Regions from separate parts of the Paenibacillus dendritiformis genome, predicted to be linked through region 1. Evidence: riboswitches for the same ligand, from Rfam matches in the RefSeq annotation. Region 1 holds a riboswitch; each other region holds the start of a gene.
The links. A riboswitch is a leader RNA that binds a small molecule or an ion and turns the genes downstream of it on or off. The one in region 1 is predicted to bind S-adenosylmethionine.
Positions count from the first base shown of each region.

Region 2: it holds a riboswitch for S-adenosylmethionine, as region 1 does, so the genes downstream of both, L6439_RS05620 (methionine ABC transporter ATP-binding protein) here and L6439_RS21865 (methionine ABC transporter ATP-binding protein) in region 1, are expected to answer to the same signal.
Region 3: it holds a riboswitch for S-adenosylmethionine, as region 1 does, so the genes downstream of both, metA (homoserine O-acetyltransferase MetA) here and L6439_RS21865 (methionine ABC transporter ATP-binding protein) in region 1, are expected to answer to the same signal.

Region 1 covers NZ_AP025344.1:4,927,822-4,931,096, reverse strand. Annotated here, with positions in the region: gene L6439_RS21875 (MetQ/NlpA family ABC transporter substrate-binding protein) at 1-333, opposite strand, end outside; gene L6439_RS21870 (methionine ABC transporter permease) at 387-1,046, opposite strand; gene L6439_RS21865 (methionine ABC transporter ATP-binding protein) at 1,048-2,052, opposite strand; SAM riboswitch class I at 2,166-2,277, opposite strand; gene L6439_RS21860 (S9 family peptidase) at 2,349-3,275, opposite strand, start outside.
Region 2 covers NZ_AP025344.1:1,276,029-1,279,303, forward strand. Annotated here, with positions in the region: gene L6439_RS05610 (UbiD family decarboxylase) at 1-664, shown strand, start outside; gene L6439_RS05615 (Cthe_2314 family HEPN domain-containing protein) at 680-1,381, shown strand; SAM riboswitch class I at 1,453-1,603, shown strand; gene L6439_RS05620 (methionine ABC transporter ATP-binding protein) at 1,731-2,756, shown strand; gene L6439_RS05625 (methionine ABC transporter permease) at 2,756-3,275, shown strand, end outside.
Region 3 covers NZ_AP025344.1:4,662,273-4,665,547, reverse strand. Annotated here, with positions in the region: gene L6439_RS20625 (HRDC domain-containing protein) at 1-138, shown strand, start outside; gene corA (magnesium/cobalt transporter CorA) at 230-1,165, opposite strand; SAM riboswitch class I at 1,670-1,822, shown strand; gene metA (homoserine O-acetyltransferase MetA) at 1,939-2,880, shown strand; gene L6439_RS20610 (aminotransferase class V-fold PLP-dependent enzyme) at 2,880-3,275, shown strand, end outside.

The DNA of each region.
Region 1 (3,275 bases):
GGTCAGCTCTAGCTTGTTCTCCTTGGCGAAGTTATCCATATAGATTTTGTGCTGGAACAGGTTTGCGTCCAGATCGCCGTTGGACAGCGCCAGATTCGGCTGCACGTAATCTCCGAATTCGACGATTTCGATCGTATAGCCTTTTTTCTCCATAATCGGCTTGATCGCCTTCGTCAGCATATCGCTGTATGGGCCTGCGGTGGCCCCGAACTTCAACGTTCTGCTCTCCTCCTGCTTCGCATTGTCCCCGCCGCTGGAGGACGAACCGCTGCCGCAGGCGGCCAGCAGGCCGAATGTCAGGATAAGCGAGAGAAGAATGACTGTCTTTTTCATGATGATACCCTCCATAATATGTGAAATGATGTTGAAGCCTCCGTTAGCTTGCGTTAGCGCTTGTCTACCTTTTTGGCCGCGAAATCGCCGGCATATTGAATGAGCTGCACAAGGCAGATAAGGATGATGACGGTGGTGAACATGACCATATTGTCATAGCGGTAGTACCCGAAGCGGATCGCCAGATCGCCGATGCCGCCTCCGCCGATCGTCCCGGCCATGGCCGAGTAGGCCACAAGACTGATGGCCGTGATGTTGATCCCCTGGACGATGCCGGGCTTCGCTTCGGGAAGCAGCACATCCTTGATGATCATCCACGGCGTGGCCCCGATCGACACCGCCGCTTCGATGACGCCCTTGTCGATCTCGCGCAGCGCGGTCTCGACGAGCCGGGCGAAGAACGGGACAGCGGCAACCGATAACGAGACGGATGCGGCCGTCGGGCCGATGGTGGTGCCGGCGATCAGCTTCGTCAGCGGCAGCAGCGTGACGAGCAGGATGATGAACGGAATCGACCGGATCATGTTGACGAAGAAGCCCAGGATCACGCGGGTCAGGCGGTTTTCCAGGAACAGTCCTTTATCCGTCACAAATAATATTATTCCAATAGGAAGACCCAGAATTAAAGCGGCAACTAATGAGATGCCCACCATATACAAGGTCTGAAAAAACGCCTTGTACAGATCGGGCAGGATCTGTATGAGGGAGTCCATCTTATCTGATTACCTCCAGTCGGTGCGTTCGCGATGCGATATAATCCATGGCCCGCCGGACTTCGGCCGGGTCGCCGTTCAGCTCCAGGATAAGGATGCCGAGGGGCGCATCATGGATATATTCGATTTTGCCATGCAGGATATTGCCCATGACGTCGAACCTCTTCAGCATATCGGTAATGACGGCTTCCTCCGCCTGCGGGGCGACGAAGTGAACCTTGACGACGGTGCCGGCGCCGTTCCGGAGCAAGCGGTCGGGCAGCTCGAATTGGAACAGGCTGCTGATGAAGGAGCGGGTCATCGGATGCTGCGGATTCGCAAAGATATCATAGACAGGTCCCTCCTCGACGACGCGGCCGTTCTGCATGACCGCCATCCGATCGCAGATCGCCTTGACGACTTCCATCTCATGGGTAATCAGCACGATCGTCAGCTTCCATTCACGGTTGATCTTTTGCAGCAGGTCGAGGATGGACTGAGTCGTCTCCGGGTCGAGCGCGGATGTCGCCTCGTCGCAGAGCAGCACATGCGGATCGTTCGCGAGAGCTCTGGCGATGCCCACCCGCTGCTTCTGGCCGCCGCTCAGCTGCGAAGGATAGACGTCGCGCTTGTCGGCCAAGCCGACCATCTCCAGCAGCTCGGTCACGCGCGCTTCGATATCCGCCTTGGATGTCCGGTTCGCCTTGAGCGCGAAGGCGATGTTCTCGTAGACCGTCTTGGATCGAATCAGGTGAAAATGTTGAAAGATCATCCCGATTTTCAACCGGGCCTGACGGAGCTGCTCGCCCTGCAGCTTGGTCAGATCGACGCCGTCGACGAGGATGCTGCCCGAGCTCGGCTGCTCCAGCAGATTGATGCAGCGCAGCAGGGAGCTTTTGCCCGCTCCGCTTCGCCCGATGATGCCGTAGATGTCGCCCTTCTCGATATGCAGCGAGACATGATCGACACCGACGACCGTTCCCGTCTTGCTCCGGTACTCCTTGACGAGATTCCTTATCTCTATCATCTCTCTCACACTCCAATGTCCATCTGTATCGGCCCGTTCGTCCGGCATCCATTCCAGCGAATGAAAAAAGCCTCTTTCAGGAGAGAAAGAGGCTGCATTGCATCGCTAGGAACCACTTATCTCTCAGAATGCCGCGCATTCTGTAGGATTTAGCACCTTTTACCGCAAATGGGTAAGGTTGCCGGACGTCATAGGGCCTATTCCCTCAGTCGCTCTTGATAAGGTCAAGAAAATGAAATTGTCATGTGAGAATCATACACAGGATTGCGGCGGTTGTCAATTTTATTTTCATAGGATTAGTCGGGAATAGGCGGAGCGGCCTCTGCGGCCGCATGCTGCGCCTCCGGCGCGATCTCATACTGGGCGGGCGGTTCGGCCCCGAGCAGATGCTTCACGAAATAATCCCATTTGCGCCGGATGAAATAGCGGTTGGACTGAATGCTGTGATTGACGTTCGGCATGATGAGCAGATCGAAGTCCTTGTTCGCCCGAATCAGCGCATCGACGAGCTGCATCGTATGGGCGATATGGACGTTGTCATCCATATCGCCGTGCGCGAGCAGCAGCTTGCCCTTCAGATTGGCCGCCAGTCGGGCGTTGTCCTGACGGGCGTACCGCCCCGGATGTTCTTTGCCGGGCAGCCCCTGGAAGCGCTCGCCCCATGCCGCAATGTAGGCGCGCTGATCGTGATTGCCGGCCCCCGAGACGGCGACGGAATAGACGTCGGGATAGGTCAGGATGGCCCGGGCCGAGCCGTAGCCGCCTCCGGAGACGCCCCAGATGCCGACGCGCTCCGGATCGATGAACGGGTAGCGTTCGGCCAGCTGCGGGATGGCGGCGGCATGATCGGCCAATCCGGCCGCATGCTCCAGCCTGCCGTCGGACGTGTCATGGAACGCCTTCGAGCGGTACGGCGTCCCCGTCCCGTCCATCACGATCGCGGCGAAGCCGAGCTGGGCGAACGATTGGGCGCCGCCGGAGAAATCAAGGGGGGCCTCGAACAGGAACGACTTCGGCGTATTGAGAAGCTGGGGCCCGCCATAGAAATAGTCAATCAGCGGATACTTCCGCCCCGGTTCGCGGGATGCGGGAGGGACCAGAATGCCGTACAGATCCGTCTCTCCATCCGCGGCCTTGACCGTAAATCGTTCCGGCAGCTGATAGCCCTGCTCCAGCAGCAGCTCGATATCGGCCCGTTCCAGATCCCGGGCGAGGGTGCCGTC
Region 2 (3,275 bases), 2.9 Mb from region 1:
GATGCTGAGCGGCTTCCGGATTCTCGGAGAAGGCCAGCTCAGCCTCACCAAATTCCTGATGCTCACTGATCAGGATGTCGATCTGGACAATTTCGCGCAGCTGATGGAGAACGTATTGGAGCGCTTCCAACCGGAGTCGGATCTGTATGTGCTGAACAATACGTCCCATGATACGCTCGATTATACCGGGCACAAGCTGAACCATGGCAGCAAGGGCATATTGCTGGGTGTCGGCGAGCCGGTCCGCGAGCTCCCGCATACGTACGAGGGGGGACCGATCGACGAAATAACGGATGTGGCCGTGTTCTGCCGCGGCTGCCTGACGATGTCCGGAGCGTCCTATGAGGCCGAGCCGCAGCTGGCGCAACGGCTGATGGAGCGGTTGGCCGATCAGGAGACGCCTTGGCCGCTCGTCTTCCTGGTGGACGATGCGCAAGTGGCCCGCACGCAGCTCTCTTTCCTGTGGACGGTGTTCACCCGCTTCAACCCTGCTTCTGATATATACGCGCGGATGGAAGTCCGAAATCACCACATTGCGTATCAACTGCCGATTGTTATCGATGCGCGCATGAAGCCGGGCTACCCGGACGAATTGTTCCCGCGGGAAGATATCGTGCAACGGGTTGACGATCGTTGGAAAGACTATTTCCCGAACGGATACTAATCGGGGGTGGTCGCGATGCTGCGAAGCCTGTTCGGGGAAGAGCCCCGCAGGGACGAAGGCGCGTTGAAGGAAGCGATGGAGGCGATAGACCGCTATCTGTCGCATGTAAGGAAGCAGATGGACAACGGCGGGGATCCGGGTCACTACTGGCGCAAAATCGAAATCTGGACGGTCGGGCTTCGCACGTCGCTCGATGAGCTGGAGGAGAGCATCTATGCCTCCGGCAAGTATGCGGAGCGGGTGACGAAGAAGTACCAGGATGATATGAATGATAATGAGCTGGATGATTATTACCGTCACGTTTACTTTTATAAAAATGCATTCATCCGCATCTTCTCGATCCTGGACAAGCTGGGGACGCTTTTGAATGAGGTGCTGCGGCTGGAGACGGAGGAAATGAAGCCGTTTTTCTCTTACTTCACGGTGCTCCGCCGCCTGCACTTGACAGGCAGGCATCCGCGTCTTACCGACAAGCTGTCCGGTCTGAAGCAGCTTCATGGAGAAGCGATGCAGCGCTTGCGCAAGCGCCGCAATACCGAGATTCATTATATGAATGCGGAGATGCAGGACGATCTGTGGCAGCGGCACCGGAGCTTGAACAGCAAGCTGCGGCTGGAGGATATCCAGGCGAACATGAACGATGTGGAAGAAGGCATGCAGATGGTGTGCGGCGCGCTTACCGCTTCGTTCCGCGCGATCGTTACCCTGGAAAAATGAAACGTAAGGTAAAAAAAGTCAATTGACAATACCCGAGTAATATCATATACTTTGAATAATTTCATAACGATTTCTTATCAAGAGTGGCGGAGGGACAGGCCCTGTGAAGCCCGGCAACCGATCCTGCAACCCGTATTTGCTCGCAGCTTACCGCTGCCGCAAGATTGCAGGATGTCAATGGTGCTAATTCCTTCAGAACGGATAAGTTCTGGCAGATAAGAAAGGGCGCTAACCCATCTGGAATGAAGAAGTATGAGACAGCCCCCTTTTGGCATCTGCCAAGAGGGGGCTTTTGGCGTGAATATACAGAGATACGGGTCACCGCTAATTAGGAAGGGGAAAACTATCATTGATTCGTCTGGAGCATATCAGCAAACAATATGAAGCCAAAGGGAAGCTGTCCGGACCTCTCGCATTGAATGATGTCAGTTTGACGATAGAGCAAGGGGAAATTTTCGGCATTATCGGCCACTCCGGGGCCGGCAAGAGCACGCTGCTGCGCAGCATCAACCTGCTGGAGCGCCCGACCTCCGGGAAGGTGTTCGTGGATCAGGTGGACATGATGAAGCTGTCGAAGCGGGAGCTGCAGGAGCAGCGCAGCAAGATCGGCATGATTTTTCAGCATTTTAATCTGCTGTCCTCGGCGACCGTGTTCGACAATATCGCTTTCCCGCTGCGGCTGCAGAACACGCCTGCCGCCCAAGTGAAGGCGAAGGCGGATGAATTAATCCGTCTCGTCGGACTGGAGGAGCACCGCAATAAATATCCGGCGCAGCTGTCCGGGGGACAGAAGCAGAGAGTCGGCATTGCGCGCGCGCTGGCCAACGATCCGAAGGTGCTGCTCTGCGACGAAGCGACCTCCGCGCTCGATCCGCAGACGACGCAATCGATTCTGGAGCTGCTGCTCGATATTAACCGCCGCTTCGGCATCACGATCGTGCTCATCACCCATGAGATGCATGTCATTCAAGCGATATGCGATCGGGTCGCCGTCATTCATGCCGGCCAGATTGCGGAGCAGGGCAAGGTGGTCGACGTCTTCCTGAAGCCGCAGCATCCGGTGACGAGGGAGTTCATTATGGAGGAGCGCCATGACGCCGACCTGCAGCCGTGGATGGCCTTCCAGGGGCAGGCAGGCGACCATTCGCGCGTCGTCAAGATCAATTACTTGGGCGATGTCACTTATGAGCCCGTGCTGCAAACCGTCCTCACCGAAGCGGGTGTCCGCTTCACGATACTGCAGGGCACGATATCGCGCATGAAGGATATACCATACGGACAATTGGTCGTTCGTCTGGACGGCGGCCTGCCGGATGTCGAGCGTTCGCTCTCCGCGCTGAAGGATAGAGGACTTGAAGTGGAGGTGATCGCGTAATGAAGGATCTCGATTTCTCCAAAATCAACTGGGATGAGCTCGGTACGGCGACAAGCGACACGCTGGCGATGATGCTGTTCTCCGTGCTGTTCACGATCGTAATCGGGCTTCCGCTCGGCGTGCTGCTTTATTTGACGGGAAAATCAAAAGGAACGGCCGGAAGAACCGTATATTTCGGGGTCTCTTTTATCGTTAATATTTTGCGTTCCGCGCCATTCGTTATCTTGATGATTGCACTCATTCCAGTTACTCGGATGATCGTCGGCACCTCGATCGGGGTCGAAGGCACGATTCCGCCGCTCGTTATCGCGGCTGCGCCTTTCTTCGCCCGCCTGGTGGAGACCTCGCTGCGCGAGGTGGACCGCGGCGTCATCGAAGCCGCGCAGGCGATGGGCGCCTCCACTTGGCAGATCGTGCGCAAGGTGCTGCTGCCGGAGGCGATGCCGGGCTTGATCGCCGGCACGACGATTACGGCGGTGACGCTCGTCACCTATACGGCCATGTCAGGCATGGTCGGCG
Region 3 (3,275 bases), 270 kb from region 1:
TATATCAAGGCGTTCGGCGAAGCGGCGCTGGAACTGCCGGCTTCCGAGCTGCAGACCAACTATGAACGGATACGCTTCCTCCGGCTTCTGCACCGCAGACGGAAGAGCCGGGAGGCGCGGCAGGCTCAGGCCGGGTAAGCGGGAGAGCGGGAACAAGCCCGCCTCCCTTGTTGGGGGAGGCGGGCTTGGAAACCAACCTGTATCATATAAAGGCCACTTGCGGAACCTTTTATATCCAGTCCTTTTTGCGGAACAAGTAGAACATCAGGGCACCGAGTATGAGCATAAAGCCGATAATATAAAGCGAGCCGTAGGCCCAGTCCATGAATGGAATATAATCGAAGTTCATTCCGTAGATGCCGGTAATGAGCGTCAGCGGCATGAAAATCGTCGTAATCGCGGTAAATACGCGCATGATGTCGTTCGCCCGGTTCGCGATGCTGAGCTGATACGATTCTCGCAAGTTGCCCATCAGATCGCGGAAGGTCTCGAACGTCTCGGAGACTTTGACCGCATTTTCATAGATATCCCGGAAATACTTCTGCAGATCATCGTCGATGAGACGGAGATCCTTGCGGTAGAGGACCAGCAGCACTTCTTTTTGCGGCGCCAATCCTTTTTTGAGCCATAGAATCTCGCTGCGAAGACTAATGATTTCGTTCAGGTGGGCCTTCTTGGCGCTGACGATCAGTTCTTCCTCCAAGGTGTCGATCTTGGCTTCGATCCGATCGGCTACCGAGAAGTAGTTATCCACCACCAGATCGAGCAAGTGATACAGCATGCGGTCGGCCGAGCTCACCTGCTGCTCCCACAGCATCGGCTTGACCATGCGCAATTCATTGATTTTCTGCTTCGTCACGGTGATGATGAAGTGTTTGCCGAGAAAGATATTCAGGGCCCGCAGAAATATTTCCTCATCGTCGAAGCGGATGCTATTCAGCACGATGAAATAATGATTTTCATAGATTTCGATTTTGGGCCGCTGCTCTTCTTCGCTCATACAGTCCTCGACCGCGAGATCATGTATGGAGAACAAGGGCTGCAGCTCGACCAGATCTTCCAAATCGGCATCTAACCAATAGAAGCCGTTCTCCGGCGGAGCGAGTGTCATCTGTATATCATCCACCGGCGTGAAGACGCCTTCGTTTACTAGACGGATTTTCATTGCCAATCTCCCCTTCGGCCGCATATCCGATGCGGCAGCTTGCTTCGTCTACTTAGACGATTCGTGCAGGGCAGATGCAGATGAGAGCCGTAGACCCCAGGGCACGGCATTTATCCGCGCATGACGCTCGGGGATGGGCATAATGACAGAACGCAACAGCCGTCAAGCTGCACGGAGTCCCGCCGAATCGCCTTATTCGGTTGTCCGTTCGTACCTCGGCATTGCCTCGGGTCGCCATCCATCCGAAATTCACCCCAATTTGAAATGATTTACGATAATCTTCGAACTTTATGACAACTGTGCCGCTCAGGCACCTGTTAAGTATACCGCTCGGCACGTCCTTTTTTCAAGACAAAATCGGTTCGCTGCGGCGTACATGGAATACGATATGCCGGAAGGAGCAAAAGGTGATTTTCCTCTTGACTTCTGGCTCGTCTTGCCTTTAAATTATTACCAAGTCCTGTTCAGCTTCCCGGGACTGCAATCGAATATGAAATGTTAGCAATCTTATCAAGAGCAGGTGGAGGGACAAGCCCGATGAAACCCGGCAACCGGCCAGATGCGCAGAGCCGTTCTTGCATTCAAGGACGTATCTGCCGCGTGCACGGTGCTAATTCTTGCGGTAGCGGTCAGAGGACTGCTGCTGACAGATGAGAGAGGCGCATGAATCTGGAAATGCACAACCTTTCTCGAATGTCGGGAAAGGTTTTTTTGTACCCTTATCCCGCAAGCGACAACCACATTATGATGGATTTATGAAGGAGGAGAGCGTCATGCCGATCAAGATTCCCGATCATTTGCCGGCCAAAGAAATATTGTCTCAGGAGAATATATTCGTCATGGACGAAACCCGCGCGTATCACCAAGATATTCGTCCCTTGCGAATTGTGATCCTCAACCTGATGCCGACGAAAGAGACGACCGAGACGCAACTGCTGCGCCTCATAGGCAATACGCCGCTGCAAGTGGATGTGACGCTGCTTCATCCAGCGACGCACACATCCAAAAATACATCCGCCGAGCATTTGTCCTCATTCTATAAGACTTTCGATGAAATCCAAGGACAGCAATTCGACGGCATGATCATTACGGGGGCGCCGGTCGAGCAAATGGAATTCGAGGAAGTGACGTATTGGAACGAGCTGTGCGGCATTATGGAGTGGTCTTCCGCCAACGTAACGTCCACGTTCCATATTTGCTGGGCTTCCCAGGCCGGCTTGTACTTCCATTACGGCATTCCGAAATATCCGCTTGAGCGCAAAATATTCGGCGTCTATCCGCACTGTACCACCAAGGACAATGTGAAGCTGACGCGCGGCTTCGACGACGTATTCCTCGTGCCCCAGTCCCGGCATACGGAGATTCGCCGCGAGGACGTGGAGCGGGTGCCTGAGCTGGATATTCTCGCCGAGTCGGAAGAGGCGGGCGTCTATCTCGTGGCGACGCGGGACGGGAAGCATATTTTCGTGACCGGACATTCCGAGTACGACCCTTGCACGTTGAAATGGGAGTACGATCGGGATATCGCCAAAGGGATGGAGATGGATCTGCCGGTCAATTATTTCCCGAACAACGATCCGTCACGCCAGCCGCGTTCGTCGTGGCGCGCCCACGCCAATCTGTTGTTCTCGAACTGGCTGAACTACTATGTCTATCAGGAGACGCCGTACGAACTGGGCAATGCCGTATTGCGTAAGGAAGGGGCCAACGTATAATGGTGCAGCGCAACGAAGCCGATTACCGCATGGAAAGCCGCTTGGCCCAGATCGGGTCGGTTCACGATCCGGCGACAGGAGCCGTTAATTATCCGATTTACCAAGCTACCGCCTATCGTCATCCGAGATTGGGAGAGAGCACGGGGTTCGATTATATCCGTACGAAGAATCCGACGCGTACCGTGCTGGAGGAAGCGGCAGCCGCCCTGGAGCAGGGCGATGCCGGCTTCGCCTGCAGCTCGGGCATGGCGGCGATACAGACGGTGTTCGCCAAGTTCGGACAAGGCGATCATCTGATCGTGTCGCTCGATCTGTACGGCGGCACGTACCGTCTGCTGGAGCGGATATGGTCCCGCTGCGGGGTCACCGCCACCTATGTCGACACGAACGACCTG